DNA from 3 places in the Micromonospora sp. WMMD961 genome. Region 3 is predicted to be linked to each of the others. Evidence: riboswitches for the same ligand, from Rfam matches in the RefSeq annotation. Region 3 holds a riboswitch; each other region holds the start of a gene.
The links. A riboswitch is a leader RNA that binds a small molecule or an ion and turns the genes downstream of it on or off. The one in region 3 is predicted to bind cyclic di-AMP.
Positions count from the first base shown of each region.

Region 1: linked by a shared signal. The riboswitch ahead of O7614_RS11695 (C39 family peptidase) and the one ahead of O7614_RS15590 (transglycosylase family protein) in region 3 are both predicted to bind cyclic di-AMP.
Region 2: linked by a shared signal. The riboswitch ahead of O7614_RS01915 (NlpC/P60 family protein) and the one ahead of O7614_RS15590 (transglycosylase family protein) in region 3 are both predicted to bind cyclic di-AMP.

Region 1 covers NZ_JARUBJ010000002.1:2,469,440-2,477,276, forward strand. Annotated here, with positions in the region: gene O7614_RS11680 (acyltransferase) at 1-997, shown strand, start outside; gene O7614_RS11685 (hypothetical protein) at 1,092-1,472, shown strand; gene O7614_RS11690 (hypothetical protein) at 1,686-2,456, shown strand; cyclic di-AMP (ydaO/yuaA leader) riboswitch at 2,741-2,882, shown strand; gene O7614_RS11695 (C39 family peptidase) at 3,116-3,964, shown strand; gene O7614_RS11700 (alpha/beta hydrolase) at 4,110-4,856, shown strand; gene O7614_RS11705 (CDP-glycerol glycerophosphotransferase family protein) at 4,861-6,531, opposite strand; gene O7614_RS11710 (bifunctional cytidylyltransferase/SDR family oxidoreductase) at 6,565-7,837, opposite strand, start outside.
Region 2 covers NZ_JARUBJ010000002.1:387,281-395,117, forward strand. Annotated here, with positions in the region: gene O7614_RS01910 (C40 family peptidase) at 168-1,181, shown strand; cyclic di-AMP (ydaO/yuaA leader) riboswitch at 1,374-1,509, shown strand; gene O7614_RS01915 (NlpC/P60 family protein) at 1,523-2,563, shown strand; gene dcd (dCTP deaminase) at 2,624-3,202, opposite strand; gene O7614_RS01925 (pyridoxamine 5'-phosphate oxidase family protein) at 3,280-3,837, shown strand; tRNA gene O7614_RS01930 (tRNA-Gly) at 4,059-4,132, shown strand; gene O7614_RS01935 (BTAD domain-containing putative transcriptional regulator) at 4,403-7,540, shown strand; gene O7614_RS01940 (ABC transporter permease) at 7,524-7,837, opposite strand, start outside.
Region 3 covers NZ_JARUBJ010000002.1:3,450,456-3,458,292, reverse strand. Annotated here, with positions in the region: gene O7614_RS15605 (VOC family protein) at 1-91, shown strand, start outside; gene dinB (DNA polymerase IV) at 149-1,336, shown strand; gene O7614_RS15595 (hypothetical protein) at 1,459-1,794, shown strand; gene O7614_RS15590 (transglycosylase family protein) at 1,884-2,543, opposite strand; cyclic di-AMP (ydaO/yuaA leader) riboswitch at 2,543-2,714, opposite strand; gene htpG (molecular chaperone HtpG) at 3,031-4,959, opposite strand; gene O7614_RS15580 (SDR family oxidoreductase) at 5,109-5,807, shown strand; gene O7614_RS15575 (ATP-binding protein) at 6,144-7,837, shown strand, end outside.

The DNA of each region.
Region 1 (7,837 bases), 980 kb from region 3:
GTTCGTGCTGGTCTGGTCGGCCCGGGTCAGCGACTCCCGGCGCACCTTCTGGCGGCGTCGAGTTGCCAAGATCTACCCGAACCACCTGGTGCTGTGGGGAGCCGCGCTGCTGGTCGCCTGGTGGTTCGCCGACCCGGTCCTGCCGACGGTCGCGCTGGAGAACCTGCTGCTGTTGCAGGCTTGGGACCCCCGGATGGGCTGGTTCTACAGCGTCAACACGGTGAGCTGGTCGCTCTCCTGCGAGTTCTTCTTCTACCTGTGCCTGCCGTTGGCGCTGCCGCTGCTGCGCAAGGCCCGTCCGAAGCTGCTGTGGGTGCTGATCGTCGCGCTGCCGCTGCTGATCCTCGCGCTCTGGCCCGCCCAGCAGTTGGTGCCGGAGGTGAGCCGGTGGTGGTTCACCCAGATCTTCCCGCCCGTACGGTCGCTGGAGTTCTGGTTGGGTGCGGTGGCGGCCGAGCTGATGCGCCGGGGCCTCTGGCGCGGCCCGGGGCTGACCGTCGCCAGCGTGATCTTCGTGGGTACCTGGGTGGCAGCCGCGCAGTGGATCCCCGCGGAGTTGTGGACCACGCTGCTCGCGGTCGCGTACCTGTTGGTGATCACCGCCGCCGCGGACGCCGACGTACGGGACAAGCGGTCGCCGTGGCGGTCCCGGCCGCTGATCTGGCTCGGCGAGGTCTCCTTCGCCTTCTACCTGGTCCACGTGCTGGTGATGACCAGCGTGCTGCGCTGGAGTGGTGACTGGGGGACCGGCTTCACGGGCTGGCGCGGCCCGGTCGTGGTGCTCGGCTTCCTGGTGGTGAACCTGGTCCTCGCCGGGCTGCTGCACCGCTTCGTCGAGACGCCGATGATGCGTCGGCTCGCACCGCGCCGCCCGGCCCGTCCGACGGCTGTCCCCCGACAACGCGCGGCCGAACCCGACGCCGTCGGCGCGCGGACCGACGCGGCCGGCGAGAGCGGGCAGACCAGCGGTCGATCAACGTACGTCGACTCGCGCTGACACCGTCCACCCTGCTCAGTGGGGGTTCGGCGCGGCGTGCGGCGACACGCCCGTGATCGGTGCGCGGAGGTCGGCACGACGGTAGCGTGGGGTCGTGCTCCCGGTCGCGTTCACCTGTCCGTTGTGGTGGGTGGCGCGCTGGGCGACGCGGGTGCTGACCAGCCTCGCCGTCGTCGCGGCCCTGGCGCTCGGCGCGGGCCCGGCCTCGGCCGCCGTGCCACCTCCGTTCGCCCTCGGCGCACTTCCGGCAAGCTGCCCGTGCACCTGCGCGCAGGAGGCCGTGCACGAGGCGCAGGGGGCGACCGAGGGGCCGGTCGAGGAGGCCTCCGCGGCGTGGTCGGTCGCCGCGCAACCCGCGCCCCCCGAGGCCGGCGTCGCGAGCGGGTCGTTGCCGGTGCGCACGGCCGGGTCCGACCGGCTGCCCCTCGTCCACGGCCCGAGCGGCCGGGCACCCCGGGCGCCACCCGGGCGCTGAGTCGCCTGGGCGCCACCCGGGCGCCGAGTCACCTGGGCGCCACCCGGGCCTGAGTCACCCCGGGCGCCACCCGGGCCTGAGTCGCTCGGGACGAGCGTCCCGCCGCCGCGCCTGTCGACCCACCAACTCCGCGCCCCACCGGCCCGTGCTCCGCCGTGGCCCGGTGGCCGGCGCGACTTCCCATCGCACTGCTCTCTCCCCGAGGTGCCGACCATGGAGACCGCTGTCTTCTACCAGTTCGTGACCGAGGTGCCGCAGGCCGCCGCCATCTGGTCCACCCTGTTCCTGCTCGCCCTGGGCGTGCTCGCCCTGTTGGTGGCCCGCCCCGAACGGGACCGGCCCTCGGACGATCCGCGCCCGGCCGCCCCCACCGCCCGGGAGGTGGCCGCCGCGGAGGCCGTCGACCGGCGTCGGTACGCCGAGGAGGTGGCGGTCGCCGCAACCGGCGCGGCCAGGACCGCGCAGCGGCGACGCGCTGCCTGGCTGACCGCTCAGGAGGAGATGGAGCGGGCCTGGGGCGGTTACGAGGAGGCGGACACCGCCGCCCGTCGCTTCGCCGGTGCCGGGGCGCTGCCCACCCCGTACACGCCCCGAACCCCGGCCGAGTACGCCGCCCGGGAGCGTTATCTGCACCGGGCGGCGATGGCGGCGTACTGGCGGGGCGACCTGACCATGACGCAGCTCGGCGACGTGTTCGCGCACCGGCGCGGCTGGGACCCCCGGCGGCACCCGGTCGAGCAGGAGGTGCTGCTCAGCCGGGCGATCCGGGACGCGAGGCTGGCCGACTACGAGACCGCGGCGGCCCGGGAGCGGGCTGCCTGGCGGGACGCGGAACTGGCTGCCGACTCAGCGTGCGTCCTCGCCACCGAGGCCTACGCGGCGGCGGCCCGGCTGCGACCGAACCCGCTATCCGCCCGGCGATCGGTGACCGGTGCGTTCCGACCGGCTGTCGTGGCACGGTGGCGCCCGGCCCGGGTGAGTTGAGCCCGATCCGTGACGTGAGCCGGCTCACGCTGACGGGGAATCGGGCGTCCGGCGCGATCGGCGCGATTCTTCCGGTGATTCTGGTCGCGTTCTCGGCGGCCTGTCCGGTTATCGCCCACAGGCGTCGCCGCATCCGCTTGTCCCATCGAGTCACGTCATCGGCAATACGCGCAGAAATTGCCGCCCCGATTTAGGTTTACGCAGGTGAACCTGGCTTGGCAGGGCGTGGAGTGACCAGTAGTGTCGTCCCGTCCGGTGCGGTAACCGATCGCAAGAGGCGACGCCGCGCCGACCCGCTCAATCGTGATGAACGAACCGGGGACCCACTAGTAAGTCCGGGGTGAATCCGCGAGCCACGGCCCGCGGTAGGGCGATCTTCCCGCCCGAATCCGTCAGCTAACCCGGTAGGCGGTGTCGGAAGGAGTTCCATCCTCGTGCAGCACCTTTCCACCCCTCGGTTGTTCCCTCGCCTCCACGGCGCAGCGGTGCCCCCGCTCATTCGTCCAGTGACGGTGAGCTGACCCCCCGGGTCATCGCCTGACCGCCCGGCCGCGCCGGGCGTTCCCCTGAGCGGTTCACCATCCGCGGACCACGGTCCGCGCGCTGGCGCCTGCCCGGATGCCGGTCCGGTCGCCGGTGTGCCGCTCTCCCCCCGATCCGTGGAGGACCCCGTGAAGCACACCCTGCAGCGTCAGCTCCGCCGTTTCGCCACCGAGCGCCCGTACCAGATCGTCGCCGCCTCCGCCGCGGCCCTCGCGATCGCCACCACCACCGGCGCCCTGCTCACCACCGCCGACGACGCACCCGCAAACCAGCGCACCGCGACCACGGTCGCCGAGATGCGCAGCGACGTCGCCGCCTCCCGCAGCGAACTGCGCGAGGCGTCCCCGTCGGCCAGCGCCGCGCCGACCACCGCCGCCCCGGCCACCAGCGCCGCCGCGCCGGTGGCCAAGGCCAAGGCCAACCCGGACCTGACCCGCAAGCCGACGCCGCCGAAGCCACCCGCGACCAAGGTGCTCGACTACGACTACGAGGCGCAGAACACGTACTACAACTGCGGTCCGGCGGCCACCCGTAACGCGCTCAGCGCCGCCGGTATCGACCGCACCCAGGAGGAACTCGGCGCCGAACTGGGCACCACCGAGATGGGCACCAACTCGGCCGAGGACACCACCCGGGTGCTCAACGCCGAGGTGAAGGGCTCCCCGTACCGGACCCGGATGTTCGCCGGCGCGCCCAGCCCGGCCCAGATGGACCGACTCCAGGCCGATGTCGTCAAGGCCATCACCGACGGCCGTGGCGTGGTCGCCAACGTCGTCGGCGACGCCACCGACACCGACGGCGGTTGGCACTCCTACGGCGGCGGGCACTACATCGCCGTCGTGGGTTACAAGGACAACGGCCGCACCGTCCGGATCGCCGACTCGGCGAACGCGGCCGACCCGTCGTACTGGATCACCACCATCGACCTGGCCAACTGGATCGCCAGCCGGGGCTACTCCGCCTGACCCGGGCACGCTGGATCGCCGCGGGCGCCGTCCCCCACAAGGGGCCGGCGCCCGCGGCGTCTTCGTCGGTGCCGTCGGTGTCTCGCCGGGAGTTGCGGGGATGACGACTCTCGTACCGGGCCGTGAACCGTGGGAGACTGCGGCCGTGGTGGATGAATCGGGTGGTCAAGCCGGTCGCGGGCCGGTCCTGCTGCTCCTGCACGGGATGGGTACGACCGGGGACGTCTGGTTGCCGTGGGCACCGTTGCTGGAGCAGCGCTGGACGGGGCGGTGGCTGGCACCGGACCTCGCCGGCCACGGCTGGGCGGGGCCGCTGCCGTCGTACACCTTCGCGGGGTTCGCCGACCGGATAGCGCGCGGCCTGGCGGCCAGTGACCGGCTGGTCGTGCTCGGGCACTCGCTGGGCGGTGTGGTCGGCCTCGCGCTGGCCGCCCGCGCCGCCGGCACGCCGGTGGACGCGGTGGTCGGGCTGGGCATCAAGGCCGTCTGGTCACCCGACGAGCTGACCCGCGCCGCCGACCTCGCCACCCGCCCGGTCAGCTGGTTCGCCACCCGAGCCGAGGCGGCCCGCCGCTACCTGCGGGTGTCCGGCCTGGCCGGCCTGGTCCCGCCGGACCACCCGGTGGTGGACGCCGGCCTGCGTCAGGTCGACGGCCGGTGGCGCCTCGCCATGGACCCGACCGCGTTCGCCGTCGGTGAGCCCGACCTGGCCGCGCTTCTCGCGGCGACCGACGTGCCGGTCGTGCTGGCGCGCGGGGAGCACGACCCGATGGTCACCGACGAACAGCTCAAGGAGTACGGCGTACCGGTCACCACGCTGCCCGGTCTCGGCCACAACGCCCACGTGGAGGACCCGGCGGCGGTGCTGGCGCTGCTCGACCCGTACCGCTGAGGAGCTACACCGGTGTGGGCGCGGCCAGCTCGTCCGTCGCCGTCAGCTCCCGGCGCGCGGCGGTGAGGAATGCCTCGGCGTACGACTCGGCCGGGAAGTCGCCCAGGTAGCGGCGGCGGGTGGCCCAGCGCGCCTCGGCCAGCGGGTCGGTGTCCAGCAGGTCCGTCAGCACACCGTCCACGTTGGACATGTCCCGGCGCAGCACGTAACCCGAACCGGCCAGCGGGAACCGCTGCACGAACCGGTCACCCGCGTCACCCATGTCGGTGACCGCGTACGGCTTGCCGGAGTAGAGGTAGTCCGAGATCACCCCGGACACGTCGGAGACCAGCGCGTCGGAGGCGTTGACGCACTCGGTGAGGCTCAGCTCCCGGGCCGCCGCACCGAACACGTGCTGCCGGCCGGTGCGGGCCCGGTCGGCGGCCAGCACCTCGGTCAGCCGGCCCAACTGGCGCGCCGACGCCGGGTTCTGCGCGGTGTACGGGTGAGCCCGCAGGATCACCGTCGCACCGCGCTCCAGCAGCCGGCGCAGCAACTGCTCGGCCACCGGCAGCGAGCAGTAGTCGGCGTCGGCGTGGTGCCCGGTCCAGGTGGGGGTGTAGAGCACCGTGGGGTGGGCCAGGCCCCGGGCGGGCTCCGGGCGTACCTGGATCGACTCGACCTGCGGGCGACCCACCACCACGAACTTCTCCGCGGGGATCTGCACCCCGGCGCGGGCGTACCTGTCGATCGCGGCCGGGCCGGCCACGAAGATCCGGTCGAAGATCCCGGACACCGGGTTGGCGCTCGGCGCCTTGTCGCTGTCGCCGTGGTGCAACTGCACGTGGGTGAGCTGGGTGAAGCGGATGCAGTGGCTGTTCTTCGCCCCGTGGTTGACGTAGAACGCCGCCCGAATGCTCGGCACCAGGGCCTCGTCCATGGCCCGCAGGGTGGGGCAGTAGACCACCGGAGCGTCGGTGGCCGCCGCGATCGGTGCCAGGAACTCCGGCTCGCGGAGCACGACCAGGAAGGGCCGGCCGATCCGTTGCAGGTACGGCAGCCACATGGTGACCTGGTATTCCGAGCCGGGCGGGGCGGAGAAGTAGAGCACGAACTCCGGCTGGTGCCGACGCAGCGCGCGGCCCACCGCCCCACCGCCGACGCCCGGCCGGAACCGCCGCCGAGCCAGGTCCAGGGCGACCGTCCCGGCGCCCGCACCGACCAGCAGACTGGCGACCAGTGGCACCACGGCAGGCACTGTCAGCGCGGCGGCGAGGGCCACCACGGCGAGCAGCCCGAGTAGCGCGGTGCCGAGCTGGTCGGCGACCAACGGCGTCCAGGCGCGAACCGGCAGGTTCGCCGTCCGCATCTCCAGATTGCCGGCGGTACGCAGCGGCCCCACCAGCAGCACCAGCCCCAGCAGGACCAGTGCGGTGGCGACCAGCGCCAGGTCGACACCGTCGTCCAGCCGACGCCAGTAACCCACCAGGACCGCGGCGGCGATCAGCGTCGTCTCCGCGACGAGGTCAGCACCGGGCCGGATGCGCTGCTCGACGGCCGAGGCGACCACGGCCGCGACGGCCAACGCCAGGCCCCAGCCGGTGCCGTCGGTGAGCGCCAGCACGACGAAGGCCAGCACGGCCAACCCGGTGCTCAGGCAGCGGGCAGCCAGCTTTCGGACCAGGTCGCCGCGCATGTCGCTCCGTTCGTGGTTCCGCAGCCGTGGGCGTCAGTTGGCCGACGCCACGTCGGCCGGCGTCTCGACCTGACCCGGCCCGGCCTGCGCCGGCACGCTCGGCGTGGCCCCGTCCCCGGGCGCCCGGCGTACGTCGATCACCTGGCCGGTCAGGTCGGAGATCAGCACGTCCAGGGACGACTGGGCGACGGCCTCCGCGGCGAGCAGCGTGTGCTCCGGCTCCTCGCCGAAGGCCCGCGTCCGCATCGGGGTGGCGGTCCGCTCCGGGTTGATGCAGTTGACGCGTACGCCGACGTCGGCCCACTCGTCGGCGAGCGCCTGGGTGAGGTTGACCAGGGCGGCCTTGGTGGCCGAGTAGAGCGCGTAGCGGGCCCGCCCCCGGGTGTAGGAGCTGGAGGTGTAGAGCAGCAACTGACCCTTGGTCTGCTGCAGATAGGGCAGCGCCTGGCGGGCGATGGTCACCGGGCCGACGAAGTTGACCTGGAGCACCCGGTCCATGGTCTCCTCGTCCATCTCGGCGAGTTCGCCCCGCTCCAGGATCCCGGCGGTGACCACCACGTGGTCGATCCGACCGGTGGCCTCGAACGCGGTCGTCAGCGCGGCCTCGACGTCCTCGGCCCGCTCCACGTGGGTGCCGGTGCTGGAACGGCTGAACGGGAAGACCTGGGCGCCGAATCGACGGGCCAGCTCGGTCAGCTCGTGGCCGATGCCGTAGCTGCCGCCGAACACCACGATGGTGCGGCCGGTCAGCTCCTCGCTGTAGCTGCGGTGGTCGGTCAGCCGGGGTGCCTGCGCCGCCGCGAGCTGGAAGAGCTTGTCGGCCAGGTGCACGTCGACCGGGTGGGTGACCTTGATGTTCTCGTCCGAACCGTCGATCACCTTGATCGGGGTGCCGGGCAGGTAGCGCAGCACCACGCCGCAGTCGTCGGTGGCGGCGAAGTTCGGGTCACCCTCGGCGATGCGGTACGCCTCGCGGATGGTGGGGGAACGGAACGCCTGCGGGGTCTGCCCCCGGCGCAGCCGGGACCGCACCGGGATGTCGGTGATGCAGTCGTTGTCGTCCACCTGGATGATCGTGTCCGCGGACGGGATGGCCACGTCCACGGCGTCGTAGGTCCAGAGCGCGTTGACGCACTCACGCACGATCCGTCCGCTGAGCAACGGGCGCACCGCGTCGTGGAAGAGGATGTTGCAGTCCGCCGGGCCGACCGCGTCCAGCGCGATCCGGGTGGTGGCGTTGCGGGTGTCACCACCCTCGATCACCTTGGTGACCTTGCGCAGGCCGGCCTTCTCGACGATCTGCTGG
Region 2 (7,837 bases), 3.1 Mb from region 3:
ATGACCAATACCCTTGGTGTGCAAGCAGTTGCACGACAGTGATGGTTCCTTCGCCCGCCTTGATTACCGCTCCGAGCTTCCCTAATGTGAGGCACCGACCGCTGTGGGTCGTCTGCCTCGGCCCTTCCCTCACGCGAGGCGCCCGGCGGTCGGTTGCAAAGGAGTCGGTGCCGGTGGCAACCATGCCCCCTCATCGTCACGACCTGAAAATGTCTGCTCGGCCAGGGCGCCTCCGCCGCGGCGCCCACCGCCTGCTGGTCCTGGTCGCCGCCGCCGCAGTCGGCGCCGGTCTGCTCGCCGCGCCGGCGCACGCCGAGCCCACGGTCGACGAGATCGAGGCGCAGATCGACAAGAAGTGGGAGCAGTTGGAGCCCACCATCGAGCAGTACAACAAGGTTCGGGCGCAGCTGAAGGTCAACCGGCAGAAGTCGGCAGACCTGCAGAAGAAGATCGAGCCGCTGGCGTTGCAGAGTGAACTGGCGCTCAACCGGGTCGGCGACCTCGCGTCCCGTTACTACATCTCCGGCCCGTCGCACGACATCGGATCGCTGCTGGTCAGCGTCAAGCCGGACACGCTCACCGAGCAGCTCACCGTCCTCGACCGGCTGGCCGCGCAGGAGCGCAAGGAGGTCGAAAGTGTGCTGGCCGTGCGGGCCAAGTACGACGGCGAGAAGCAGAAGTTGGACGCGCTGATCGCCACCCAGACCACGCAGCAGAACGAGCTGGCGGCCAAGAAGAAGCAGATCGACGCCGAGATCAAGCAGCTTGAGGCGTCGATGCCCAAGACCACGGTCAAGACCGCCGGCTGCCCGACAATCAACGGTGTGACCAGCACGGCTGCCCAGAAGGCCATCAAGACCGCCTGCCAGCAGGTCGGTGATCCGTACGTCTGGGGCGCCACCGGGCCGAACTCGTTCGACTGCTCGGGCTTGACCCAGTACGCCTACAAGTCGGCCGGGATCTACCTCACTCACCACACCGGTGACCAGTGGAATGAGGGCAAGGCGGTCGCGCGAGCCGATGCCCGCCCCGGTGACCTGGTCTTCTTCTTCTCCGGCCTGAGTCATGTGGGGCTGTATCTGGGTAACAACCAGATGGTGCACGCGCCGCGGGCCGGCAAACCGGTGCAGGTGGCCAGCATCAACACCATGCCCGTGGCCGGTTTCCGCAGACCCGGCTGATCCACGAGCGTGACGAGGGCCCCGGTCGGACGACCGGGGCCCTCTGTCGTCACTGGACCCGTCCGCACCCTCGGTAACCCTGCCCGACCGGTACGGAGTGTCACGGCCGCACGGGTTGCGGATCGGTAACAGGCGTCTCTACTCTGGTCATTTGTCGGCCCGACAGCAGCTCCGCCCAGCCCGGGCGGTAACGGACCGACACCGCCGAGTCGTTTCCGAGCGAACCGGGGACCCAGGTCCCTCGGGGTGAATCCGCAGCCACTGCGGTAGGGCGCCGACTTCCCGCCCGAACCCGTCAGCTAACCCGGTAGGCGGTCAGGAAGAAGGAGTACGGAACCCCGGTGGCACTCCATGCCCCGCGGCCGTCGTCCGAGCGGTCGGCAGCAGCCGGCCCGACGTCGATCGTGCCGCGCCCACGCTGGTCCCGCTTCACCGCCGCTCTCGCCGCGCTGGTCGGCGTCGCCGTCGTCCTGACCGGCAGCGCCGCTGTGGCCCACGCCGACCCGTCGGTCGCCGAGATCGAGCGCCAGATCGACGAGGACTGGAACAAGCTCGAACCGATCATCGAACGGCACAACGCCACCCGGGCCGACCTCGCCGTCAAGCGCAAGCAGGCGGACGCCCTGGCCACCCGGATCGCCCCGCTCGAACAGCAGGTCGACGCCGCGATGGACAAGGTCAGCGCGCTGGCCGTGCGGGCGTACAAGGGCGAGACCGTCTCGACCGTCAACGCGATGTTGGGCAGCTCGTCACCCAGCGAGGTGGTCAGTCAGCTCGAAATGCTCGACCGGTTCGCGCACAACCAGCAGCAGGACGTACGCGAGGTGGCCGACCTGCGGGACGAGTTGGCCGCGCAGAAGGCGCCGCTGGACGAGATGGTGGCCCAACTGACCCGTACCGAGGCCCAGTTGGCGGCGAAGAAGAAGCAGATCAACGAAGAGATCGACCGGCTGCAGAAGCTGCGCCTCAAGGTGTACGGCAACGGCGGCGGCGGCCCGCTGCGTCCGGCGCCCTGCCCCGCCAGCTATCCCGGCGGCGCTGCGGGCACGGCGGTCAAGTTCGCCTGCGCGCAGATCGGCAAGCCGTACGTGTGGGGCGCCGAGGGCCCGAACTCGTACGACTGCTCCGGGCTCATGCTGGCCGCCTGGGCGAAGGCCGGTGTGTCGTTGCCGCACAACGCCGCCCAGCAGAGCCGAGTCACCAAGGACGTCAGCAAGGCCGACCTGCGCCCTGGCGACCTGGTCTTCTACTACAGCGACATCCACCACGTCGGCATGTACGTCGGCGACGGCTGGGTGGTGCACGCCTCACAGGCCGGCCAACCGGTCAAGATGAAGAAGGTCGACGACGGCCCGATCCACAGCTACGGCCGTCCAGGCTGATCGAGAGTGACCGAAGGGCCCGTCGCGATCCCGTCGCGGCGGGCCCTCGCCGTCAGGCGGTCAGCGGGTCGGCCAGGTGCGCCAGTGCTGCCAGGCGCGACTCGGTGTCGGGCCCCGCTGGCCCTGGTAGCGGGATCCGTAGACCACCGAGCCGTACGGGTGCTCGGCCGGCGAGGAGAGCCGGAAGATGCAGAGCTGCCCGATCTTCATGCCCGGCCAGAGGGTGATCGGCAGGTTCGCCACGTTGGAGAGCTCAAGCGTCACGTGACCGGAGAAGCCCGGGTCGATGAACCCGGCGGTGGAGTGCGTGAGCAGCCCGAGCCGGCCCAGTGAGCTCTTGCCTTCGAGTCGGCCGGCGAGCTGGTCGCCCAGCGAGATGACCTCAAGCGTCGACGCCAGCACGAACTCGCCCGGGTGCAGCACGAACGGCTCGCCGTCGGGCACCTCGACCGCCGAGGTCAGGTCGTCCTGTTGCATCGCCGGATCGATGTGCGTGTAGAGGTGGTTGTTGAACACCCGGAACAGCCGGTCGAGTCGGACGTCGATGCTGGAGGGTTGGACCAGCGTGGGCTCGAATGGTTCCAGACCCAGCGTGCCGGCCTTGATCTCGGAGACCAGGTCGCGGTCGGAGAGCAGCATCGGACCACCATAGCGAGGCACGCGATGACCAGCGTGTCGAGGTCGCTGATCGTACATTTGTTCGATAGAATGCTCGCATGGCTTCCTGGTCCGATTTCGCCGCCGACGAGCCCCGCCTCGCCGACGGGATCCGCGTTCTCCTTCAGCAGTACGGGCCGGGCTTCGGCTATCTGGCCACGGTCCGCGCCGACGGCGGGCCCCGCGTTCATCCGGTCTCCCCGGTCATCACGGACGAGGGTCTGTTCTGCTTCATCATCGACTCTCCGAAACGCCGTGACCTCGAACGCGACGGCCGTTACGCGCTGCACTCGTTCCCTCCGGAGGAGAGCGACGACGAGGCTTACGTGGCGGGGCGTGCTCGTCCGGTGACCGATCCGGTCCGGGTGGCGCAACTGGCGCAGAGCGCCCGGGCAGAGCCGCAGGTCGACTGGCGGCTCTTCGAGTTCACCGTCGACGTGGCCATGTTGACCCGCCGTGAGCAGCAGGTCACCGGCGTTCCGGGCGTCGCGCCGGGCCGGCCGGCTGTTCGGGTCTGGCTCGACCCGCACGCCTCGTCGGCGGCGGCTGCCCCCGTCTCCGTACCGCCGGCTCGCCCGACCCGCCTCAGCCGTGACGTCCAGTGCACGGCCGCCTGACCGCGGCCCGAAAGACGTCGGTGCCGGCTCCGTCGTGGCGGAGCCGACACCGGGTGTACGCCCGCCCCGCCCCGGCGCCTCCCATGATCGACTACGCGTCAATGACGTCGCGGTGTCCCGCCAGCTCGGATACCCCGATTTTCAGCAAGCCGAGTGGATCAGCGGCGGGCTGGGGAGCCTGGGTGCACAGGCTCGACGTCTCGGGTACAGTGGTGCCGCTTGCGGGTGTAGTTCAATGGCAGAACATCAGCTTCCCAAGCTGACAGTGCGGGTTCGATTCCCGTCACCCGCTCCACCACGAAGGCCCGGCCAGGATTCAAATCTTGGGCGGGCCTTCGGTCTTGCAAGGTCACCTCGTCGAGCTTCCGGCCATCGGCTGCCGCGGCGGCCTCGCCCGTGCATCAGCGCCGGCCCGAGTGGTTGTCGGGCACCGCAGGCACACCCCTGCCATGAGCTACGACTCAGAACGCTCGCACGCGGGGTGTCGTGCGGCGGCCGGTGACCCGCGGGCCTCTGCCACGTCGGCAAAGCGGGGGCTCTTCATATTCGTGGCAAGATCTGCGGGGTGCAGGTCGGGTTACTTGGTCCATTCGAGGTCCGCACGGACGACGGCACCGTCATCGACGTGCCCGGTGCACGGCTCCGTGGGCTGTTGACCGCCCTCGCGCTCAGCCCGGCTCACGTGGTCTCGAAGGCGACTCTCGTGGACTGGATCTGGGGTGAGAGCCCGCCCACCGATGCGGCGAACGCCCTGCACCGCCTGGTGTCCCGGCTGCGAAAACTGCTGCCGGACGGTGCGATCGAGGGGCAGACCGACGGCTATCAGTTGACGGTGGCACCGGAGTTCGTCGACGCCGTACGGTTCGAACGCCTCGTCGGCCAGGCGCGTGACGACGAGGGTCCGCAGCGGGTCCGGCGGCTCCGCGAGGCCCTCGCCCTGTGGCGGGGTGCGGCCATGCAGGACGTCGGTGTGATCGACAGCGCGACGTTCGAGGCGGCGGTCACCCGACTGGAGAGGCTGCGCCTGACCGCTGTGGAGGATCGCTTCGACGTGGAGATCAGCCTCGGGCGCGGTCCCGAGCTGGTCGAGGAGTTGACCGACCTGGTGGCCGCGCACCCGGTGCGGGAACGGCTCGTCATGTTGTTGATGCGTGCGCTCGCCGCGAGCGGTCGGGACAACGAGGCGCTGCTGGTGTACCAGCGCACGAGCGAGGCTCTGGCCGACGCGTTGGGTGTCGATCCCTCGCCGGAGCTTTCGGCGTTGCACGTCGCGTTGCTGCGGGGCGAGTTGGGCCGGCGGGAGGAGAACCGCAAGACCAACCTCCGGGCCGAGTTGAGCAGCTTCGTTGGCAAGGACGACGCTGTCGCCCGGGTGGGTGCGCTCGTCGCCGCACATCGGCTCACGACACTGATCGGACCGGGTGGCTCGGGGAAGACCAGGCTGGCCACGGAAACCGCGCGCCTGATGCTCGATGACCTGCCGGACGGGGTCTGGCTGGTCGAGCTTGCCGCGATCGGCGCGGACGGTGACGTGGTGCAGGCGACGCTCGCCGGGCTCGGGCTTCGGGACGCTCTGCTCGGCGAGGCACCGAACCTGGAGCTGATCGATCGACTCGTCGCCGCGATCCGTGAGCGGGAGGCGCTGCTGATCCTGGACAACTGCGAGCACGTGATCGAGTCGGCGGCGGTGGTCGCCCATCGACTTCTCGGAGAGTGTCGGCGGTTGCGGATCCTGGCGACGAGCAGGGAGCCGTTGGGCATCACCGGCGAGGCGCTGTGGCCGGTCGCTCCGTTGGCCCTGCCGGCCCTCGACGCCGACCCCGCTGAGATCGAATCCTCTCCCGCAGTCCGGTTGCTGCGGGATCGAGCGGGCGCTGTACGCAGGGATCTGGCGCTCGACGCCCACACGTCGTCGACGATGGCGCGGGTGTGTCGGGCGCTGGACGGGATGCCGCTGGCGATCGAACTGGCTGCGGCCCGGCTGCGCACCATGTCCGTCGACCAGCTCGCCAGGCGGCTCGACGACCGCTTCCGCCTGCTGACCGGCGGCAGCCGTACCGCGTTGCCCCGGCATCGGACGCTGCGTGCCGTGGTCGACTGGAGCTGGGAGCTGCTGACCGACGCCGAACGAGCGGTCCTGCGCCGGCTCTCGGTGTTTTCCGGCGGGATCAGTCTGGAAGCTGCCGAACGGGTGTGCGCCGACGACGTGGTCGAGCGGGAGGAGATGCTCGAACTGCTCACCGCGCTCGCCGAGAAGTCGCTGCTGGTCGCCGAGGGCGACGAGGCGCCGCGCTACCGCATGCTCGGCACGATCAAGGAGTACGCCGCGCAGCGGCTCGCCGAGGCGGGCGAGTCGGATCTCGCGCGCCACGCACACCTGGCCTACTTCACCGACCTCACCGAGACGGCGGAGCCGCACCTTCGCCGCGCGGACCAGCTGCGGTGGCTCGCCACCCTCGAACTCGAACACGACAACATCGGTGCCGCGATGCGCGGTGCGCTCGCCGCCGGCGAGGCGGAAGCGGCGATGCGGCTGGCGGCCGGTGGCGGCTGGTACTGGTGGCTCGGCGGCCATCGGACCGAAGGGATGGAGCTGATCACCGCGGCCACCGAGACGCCCGGCGAGGTGACCGACGAGATCCGGGCCACGGTGTACGCACTGGTCGTGCTCTTCATCAACTCCGGGCCGGGTGACGAGCGCCAGGCGGCGGAGTGGATCCACAAGGCGTACGAGGTCAGCCAACGCAGTCACGGCAGCCACCCGGGCGTGGCGCTCGTGGTCCCGCTGGAACGCATGCTGCGGGCTCCGGACGCGATCCTGGCCGCGTGGGAGCCACTGTTGGACGACGAGGATCCCTGGGTGCGTGCGCTGGCCCGGCTGCAACTCGGCAAGATGCGGATCATTCTCGGCCAGCACGGGCCGGAGGTGGACGCGTACTTCGAGTCGGCGCTCACCGAGTTCCGGGCTCTCGGCGAGCGGTTCGGGATCTCGTTCGCCCTGACCGAGTTGTCGGAGCTGATCGCCGTACGCGGCGAGTTCGCGCGTGCCTGCGGGTACTACGACGAGGCGGTCGCGGTGGTGACCGAGGTCGGCACCGTCGAGGACATCATCCGGATGCGCTCGCGACAGGCTCAGCTGTACTGGTTGTTGGGCGACGAGGAGTCCAGCGCGTCGGCGCTGGCCGAGGCGCGGCGGTACGCGCGACGGGTCACGTGGCCGGGAGCGCTGGCCGTGTTGGCGCTGTCGCAGGCGGAACTCGCCCGCTGGCGTGGCGACGCGGAGGAGGTGGCGCGGCAGATCGATGTCGTGGCCGGCCTGTTGCGCGACGAGGCCGAACAGGCGCACATCCGCGCGGTGACCCACGACCTGCTCGGGTACCTCGCCGACGATCTCGACGAGGTCCGTCGGCACCGCGCCGCGGCCTGCGAGGCGGCTGCCGAGACGGGTCACGCGCCGTCGATCTCGCAGGCGCTCGTCGGAGTTGCGGACCTCGCCCTACGGCAGGACCAGTACGAGCAGGCCGCGCGCCTGCTCGCGGCGAGCAACTCCGTCCGCGGACGGCCAGATCGTTCCCACCCGGACGTGGCCCGGATCGAGCAGACAGTGCGGCGCCGCCTCGGCGATGTGGGAATCGCAGAGGCGGCGCTGGAGGGCACTCGGACGAACTGGAGGGAGTTGGTCGCGGTCACGCTCGCTTCGTGAACGTGGACCGCGCCCACAGGTAGCCGACGAGTGCGATGGCGACGCACCAGGCGAGGGCGGGGATCACGTCGCCGGCGGACGGCGTGCCGTTGAGGAATCCGCGCAGGGTCTCGATGATCGGCGTGAAGGGCTGGTATTCCGCGAACTCGCGGAGCCCTGGCCCCATCTTGTCCGCCGGCACGATCGCGCTACTGAAGAACGGCAGCATGACCAGCGGTACGGAGGCCAGCCCGGCGGTCTCCGGTGACTTCGCCGACAGGCCCAGCGCGACGGTGAGCCAGCCTGCGGCGAAACCGA
Region 3 (7,837 bases):
CCGACTCAGTCGCCACGAGCCCGCTCCCCCGCTGGGCGCCGGTCACCTGGTCATGGCCGACCCGGAGGGCAACGAGTTCTGCCTCGACTGAGCGGCCGTTCGCCCAGCTCACTGCCGTGCCCGCCGGGTGCCATGCGAACATGTGTACGTGTCGCCCGGCGCCAGCATCCTGCACGCCGACCTGGACGCCTTCTACGCGTCGGTCGAGCAGCGCGATGACCCGCGGCTGCGCGGCCGGCCGGTCATCGTCGGCGGAGGCGTGGTCCTCGCCGCCAGCTACGAGGCGAAGGCGCGGGGCGTCCGCAGCGCGATGGGCGGCCAGCAGGCGCGCCGGCTGTGTCCGGACGCGATCGTGGTGCCGCCCCGGATGGCGGCGTACACGGCGGCGAGCCGAGCGGTCTTCGAGATCTTCCGGCAGACCACGCCACTGGTCGAGGGGCTCTCCATCGACGAGGCGTTCCTGGACGTGGGCGGCCTGCGTCGGCTGGTCGGGCCACCGGCTGACATCGCCGCGCGGCTGCGTCGGGAGGTTCGTGAACGGGTCCACCTACCGATCACGGTGGGTGTGGCCCGCACGAAGTTCCTGGCGAAGGTGGCCAGCGGGGTGGCCAAACCGGACGGGCTGCTGGTGGTCGCACCGGACGCCGAGGTGGCGTTCCTGCACCCGCTGCCGGTCGAGCGGCTGTGGGGCGTCGGCCCGGTCACCTCCGCGAAGCTGCGGGAGCATCGGATTCGTACCGTCGGCGAGGTGGCGCGGCTCGGCGAGGCCGCGTTGGTGTCGCTGCTCGGGTCCGGCGCCGGGCGGCACCTGCACGCCCTGGCGCACAACCGTGACCCGCGCGCGGTGCAGGTCGGTCGGCGACGCGGCTCGATGGGCGCTCAACACGCGTTGAGCCGTACCCCGCATGCACCGGCGGAACTGGACGCCATCCTCGCCGGTCTGGTCGACCGGGTCACCCGCCGGATGCGGGCGGCCGGGCGGTCCGGACGCACTGTGGTACTGCGGCTGCGCTTCGGCGACTACAGCCGGGCGACCCGCTCGCACACCATCGGCAAGGCGACCGCGGACACGACTCCGCTGCTCGCCGCCGCGCGCGCCTTGCTGCGGTCGGCCCAGCCCGAGATCGACAGTCGTGGTGTCACGCTGATCGGTGTCTCGGTGGGCAATCTGGACGACAGTCCAGTGCAGCCGGAGCTGCCGTTCCACCGCGACCCGGGCGCGGAGCTGGACGCCGCGGTGGACGCGGTCCGCGACCGGTTCGGCTCGACGGCGCTCACCCGCGCGGTGCTGCTCGGCCGGGAGCCGGGCGTCGAGATGCCACTGCTGCCGGATTGACCGATCTGCGTGCGGTGTCCACGCGAGGGGTTGCGACCGGAGACACATCACAGCAGGTCGGCGGTTTAGCCAGCGACTGACGGGTGACCCTTGAGGGGTACAGCCTGACAAGGGGGACCAGCATGTCCGACGACACCAGCAACCGAGTGAGCCGTAGCGCCGAGCGCCCGCACGACGTGACCGACCCGCTGCTCTGGCAGTTGGCGGTCGACGTGCTGAGCGCCCACGAGCCGGACGACGAGGACCACTGCCGCAACCTGCAGTGCGCCGGGCAGGCCTGGCCGTGCGCCGCCCGCCAGGGCGCCGAGCACTCACTGCGCCTGTCCCGCGGTGCCTCTGACGCCGTCGAGTTGACGATCGACGGCGGGACCGACCAGGTGGCGGCCTCTCGCTGGGGTCGCAATGCCGGCCCGGTGGCGTCGCGTCGAGCGCCGAAGGCGTCCGCCTCGGCGGCGTGACCCGAAGCCGGCCCGACCACCCGGGCTGACCAGCACCGTACACACGAACGCTCGGCCGGTGACCCGGCCGAGCGTTCGTGTGCGGACGGTCAGAGGCTGAGCTTCTGCCCCGGGAAGATCAGACCGGGGTCGGTCCCGATCAGCTGCCGGTTGTGCTGGTACAGCGCCTGCCAGCCGCCGGACACCTGGTGCGCGTCGGCGATCTCCGAGAGCGTGTCGCCCGGCTTGACCAGGTACGTCTGGCCGCCTGCCGGCGGCGCGGTGCGTTCGTGGCTACGGGTCGCCGGCTGCTCGCCGCGCGACGACCGCTCGGTGGGCTTCCCGGTGGACTTCGTCGACGACTTCGTGGCGGGCTTGGTCGACTTCGTGGCCGAGCCGCCCGACGAGCCGCCCTTCTTGCCGCAGGTCGGCCACGCGCCGATGCCCTGCCCGTCGAGCACCTTCTCGGCGATGGCGATCTGCTCGCCGCGGCTGGCCAGGTCGGCGCGGGCGGCGTACTTCTTGCCGCCGTAAGCGGCCCAGGTGCTCTGCGAGAACTGCAGACCGCCGTAGTAGCCGTTGCCGGTATTGATCTTCCAGTTTCCGCCGGACTCGCACTGGGCGATCGCGTCCCAGTTGACCGCGGCCTGCGCCGGGGCGGTCGGGCCGAAGAGGGCGACGGCGCCGGTGACCGCGCCGACGGCCAGGGTGCCGACGGCGAGACGGCGGGTGGTGACCCGTCGATGACGGGGCGTGTAGACAGACGTCATGTGAGCTTCCTCCACGCCGGCGAGGTGAGCTGTCGGGTTCGGGCCGAGGAGCCCGGCCGCGCGGTGGCGGCTTCACCCCGAGGTGACGTGCACCGAGGAACGTGGGTCCCCCGCTCCTGCCCGGGTGACTGGGTTCCGACGGCCGGGGGCAGGATTAGGCGTTGCCGGCCGTGGTGTCCGCAGTGGCGAACCCGACCGACGTTAGGCACGGTCGGTGACGATCGCCCAACCCCTGTGAAGTTCTTCACCGGGGTACGCGGGGCGCCGCCCGCAGCGGTTGCGGCTGGTCGGACACTGTGCAGGGATCACAGTGGACCGTTTCGGATCAGGCGTCGTGAAGGAACATGACCACGGGGCGGCGCAGCGGATCGACGTGTCGCTCGCCAGAAAATCGACGTGTCCGTTGGCGATCGGAAACTCGACGCCGGACGCCGGATCGGCCGGCGGGCCCCTGGTAGGGCGGCCCGCCGGCCGGAGGGTCGACCGTCTACAGAGTGCGCGCCAGCCGGTCGGCGAGCGTCCGGGTGAAGCGGGCCGGGTCGGTCAGCTCACCGCCCTCGGCGAGCACCGCCAGGCCGTAGAGCAGCTCGGCGGTCTCGGTCAGGGCGGCGGTGTCGCTGCCCTGCTCGTGGGCCTTGCGCAGCCCGGAGACCAGCGGGTGACCGGGGTTGATCTCCAGGATCCGCTTGGTCGGAGGCACCTCGTGCCCCATCGCCCGGTACATCTTCTCCAGGGTCGGAGTGAGGTCGTGGGCGTCGCCGACGACGCAGGCCGGTGAGGTGGTCAGTCGGGACGACAGCCGGACCTCCCGGACGCTGTCGCTCAGGGTGGTACCCAGCCAGTCGAGCAGGGTCGCGAACTCCTGTCGCTGCTGCTCGCGCTCGGCCTCTGCCTGCTTCTTCTCCTCGTCGGTGTCCAGGTCGATCTCGCCCTTGGCGATCGACCGCAGCGGCCGGCCGTCGTACGCGCCGACCCGCTCGACCCACACCTCGTCGACCTGGTCGGTCAGCAGCAGCACCTCGTGGCCCTTGGCCCGGAACGCCTCCAGGTGCGGAGAGTTCTCGATGGCGGCCCGGGACTCGCCGGTGGCGTACCAGATGTCGCTCTGCCCGTCCTTCATCCGTGCCACGTAGCCGGCCAGGTCGGTCGGCTCGGTCGCGTCGTGGGTGGAGGCCACCGACAGGATGTCCAGCAGGGTGTCGCGGTTGTCGGTGTCGTCGATCAGCCCTTCCTTGACCACCGCGCCGAACTCGGTCCAGAAGGTGCGGTAGCGCTCGGCGTGGTTGGCCTTGAGGTCCTTGACCGTGGCGAGGATCTTCTTGACCAGCCGGCGGCGGACGATCTGGATCTGCCGGTCCTGCTGGAGGATCTCCCGGGAGATGTTCAGCGACAGGTCGTGCGCGTCGACCACGCCCTTGACGAAGCGCAGGTAGGTCGGGACGAGCGCCTCGCAGTCGTCCATGATGAAGACGCGCTTGACGTAGAGCTGGACGCCTCGGCGGCCCTGTGGGGAGAACAGGTCCAGCGGGGCGTGGCTGGGCAGGAAGAGCAGCGCCTCGTACTCGAAGGTGCCCTCGCCCTTCATGTGCACGACCTCGAGCGGGTCGGCCCAGTCGTGGCTGACGTGCTTGTAGAACTCGTTGTACTCGGCGGCGTCGACCTCGTCACGGGGCCGCGCCCAGAGCGCCTTCATCGAGTTGAGCGTCTGCACCTCGCTGGTGGCCGCCTCGCCGTCGGCGCCGGGGCGCTCGACGGTCATCCGGATCGGCCAGGCGATGAAGTCGGAGTAGCGCTTGACGATGTCGCGGACGGTCCACTCGGCGGTGTAGTCGTGCAGGTTGTCCTCGGTGTCGGCCGGCTTGAGGTGCAGGGTCACCGTGGTGCCCTGCGGTGCCTCGTCCACCGCCTCGATCGAGTACGTGCCCTCGCCGGTGGACTCCCAGCGGGTGCCGCCGGTCTCGCCGGCCTTGCGGGTCAGCAGGGTGACCCGGTCGGCGACCATGAACGCCGCGTAGAAGCCGACGCCGAACTGACCGATCAGGTCCTGTGAGGCGCGGGCGTCGGCGGATTCGCGCAGTTGGCGCAGCAGCTCGGCGGTGCCCGACTTGGCGATGGTGCCGATCAACTGGACGACCTCGTCGCGGGTCATCCCGATGCCGTTGTCGCGCACGCTGAGGGTGCGGGCCTCCTTGTCGACCTCGAGCGTCACGTGCAGGTCGTCGGTGTCGGCGACGAGGTCCTTGTCGACGAGCGTGGCCAGTCGCAACTTGTCCAGTGCGTCGGACGCGTTCGAGATGAGCTCCCGCAGGAAGACGTCCTTGTTCGAATAGATCGAGTGGACCACCAACTGGAGGAGCTGACGCGCCTCGGCCTGGAACTCCAACGTTTCGGCCTGGTTGCTCACACCGTCTCCCATCTCGGCTCGTGCGGGGTTTCGCGGAAAGGATACGAGCAGTCACCGGCCGGGGTGCTGCCGCATCCGGGTCGCATTCCCGATTGAGGGGGGTGCCGCTGTGACCTAGCTGACTTTGGTTAACAGAAGTCAGGTGGGATAGCGTGACCGCCATGAAGATCTCTGGAAGCACCGCCCTCGTCACCGGCGCCAACCGTGGCTTCGGCCGCCACCTGGCCGCCGAACTCCTCGCCCGCGGCGCCACCGTCTACGCCGGTGCCCGCAACCCGGACAGCGTGGACCTGCCCGGCGTGACGCCGGTGCGCCTGGACATCACCGACCCGACCTCGGTGGCCGCCGCCGCCGAGCTGGCCGGGGACGTGACCCTGCTGGTCAACAACGCCGGCATCGACACCGGCACCGATCTCCTCGACGGCGACCTGGGCCTCGTCCGGCAGGAGCTGGAGACCCACTACCTCGGCACCCTGTCGATGGTCCGGGCGTTCGCTCCGATCATCGCCGGCAACGGTGGCGGGACGATCCTCAACGTGCTCTCCGCGCTGTCCTGGATCAACTTCCCGAAGCACGGGGCCTACGGCGCCGCCAAGTCCGCCGAGTGGGCGATGACCAACGCGCTGCGCGTCCAGCTCGCCGAGCGGGGCGTCCGGGTCGCCAGCCTGCACGTCGGCTACATGGACACCGACATGGCCGCGACGGTGACCAGCCCGAAGTCCGACCCGGCGGTGATCGCCCGACTCGGGGTGGACGGCATCGAAGCCGACGCGTACGAGATCGTCACCGACCAGACCAGCCGGCAGGTGCAGGCCGGGCTGGCCGGCGGCGTGGCCACGCTCTACCCGCAGCTTCCCTGACCCACGACGCCGCGTCGGCAGGACGGGCCGCCGCCGGTTCGACCGGCGGCGGCCCGTCCTCGTCGGTACGCGGTCAGCCCGCCCGCAACGCCACGTCGTCGGTCACGAAGCTGGTCTGCCGCGACGGGTCCTCGGTGCCGGTGAGCCGAGGGTCAGATGCCCGAGACACCTACAGATACCGACGCATTGGGCATCGGTCGTTCGTCCTGTACCGCCGCCGGTTCGACGGTGGGTACCGGCGTCGGCACAGATGAGTAGAGGTGCCAGGATGGGTAGGTAATGCCAGCAGGGGTCGTCGGGCCCGGAACGGGGGCTTGCGATGGGGCCGGGTCGAGCGTGACACGACCCAGCATTGACCTGTTCAGCGGCGGCGGCGACACCGGTCGGCTGATGGCGGCGCTGGACTGGGCCCGCACGCCGCTCGGCTCGGTCGACGGATGGCCGCAGAGCCTGCGCGCCGCGGTCCGGCTGGTCCTGTCCTCCCGGTACCCCATGCTGCTGCTCTGGGGCGAGGAGTTCTCCCAGCTCTACAACGACGCGTATTCCACCCTGATCGGTGACAAGCACCCCGCCGCGCTCGGCGACGATGTGCGGGTGACCCTGGCCGAGGGCTGGGACGTGCTCGCCCCGCTGATCCAGCAGGCCATGACCACCGGGGTGGCCAGTTGGGTCCCCGCCCTCCAGCTACTGCTGGAACGAGCCGGCTACCGCGAGGAGGCGTACTTCAGCGTCTCGCACGCCCCGGCCCGCGACGACGACGGCCGCACCGTCGGCGTGTTCACCGTGTGCAGCGAGGTCACCGAGCAGGTGGTCGACGAACGTCGGCTGCGGTTGTTGCGCGACCTGTCCGTTCTCGGTGATGGTCGCGCCGTCGGCGTGGACGCGACCGGCGCACGGCTGATCGACGCGATGGGCGGTCACCCGCTGGACGTTCCGTTCGCCGCCATCTACCTACGCGACGGGGCGTCCCTGCGGCGGCTCGCCCACACCGGCGGCGACCAGGGCGCGCTGCCGGACACCGTCGACCTGCTCGACCCGGGCTCGGTCGCCCGCGCCTGGGGGCTGCCGGACGCCGCCGAGGGTCGTCCGGTCCAGGTGTCCGACGTCGCCGACCGGATGCCACTGCCCGCCGGCGCGTGGGACGACCCGGCCCACACCGCTCTGGCGCTGCCGCTGCCCTCCGGCGACGAGGACCAGCCGCTGGGTGTCCTGCTGGCCGGGGTCAGCCCCAGCCGAAGGCTCGACGAGGCGTACCGGTCCTTCCACCAACTCCTTGCGCAGCAGACGTCCCTGGCACTGCGCAACGCGCAGGAGTACGAGGAGGAGCGGCGCCGGACCGAGGCGCTGGCCGAGCTGGATCGGGTGAAGACCGACTTCTTCGCCAACGTCAGCCACGAGTTCCGCACCCCGTTGACCCTCATGCTCGGCCCACTGGCCGACGCCCTCACCGACGCCACCGCACCCCTGGCACCCGTGCAGCGCGAGCGGGTGGAGACCGCGTGGCGCAACGCCACCCGGCTGCTGACGCTTGTCAACAGCCTGCTCACCTTCTCCAGCCTGGAAGCCGGTCGCGCTCGCAGCGATGCCCGGATGGTCGACCTGTCCGCGCTCACCGCGGAACTCGCCGGCGTGTTCCGGGCCGCCGTCGAGCGGGCCGGGCTGACCCTGGAGGTGGTCTGCCCGCCGCTGCCACAGCCGGTCACGATCGACCCGGTCAACTGGGAGCGCATCGTCACCAACCTGCTGTCCAACGCCCTGAAGTACACGTTCATCGGCCGGATCCGGGTCAGCCTGGACGCCGACGACGACGAGGTACGTCTCACCGTCGCGGACACCGGCATCGGCATCGGCGAGCAGGACCTGCCGAAACTCTTCGAACGCTTCCACCGGGTGCGGGGCACGCGCTCGCGCAGTCACGAGGGCACGGGCATCGGCCTGGCCCTGGTGCACGAGTTGGCCCGGTTGGAGGGTGGCGAGGTCCGGGTGACCAGCCAGGTGGGCGTCGGCAGCACGTTCACCGTGGTGCTGCC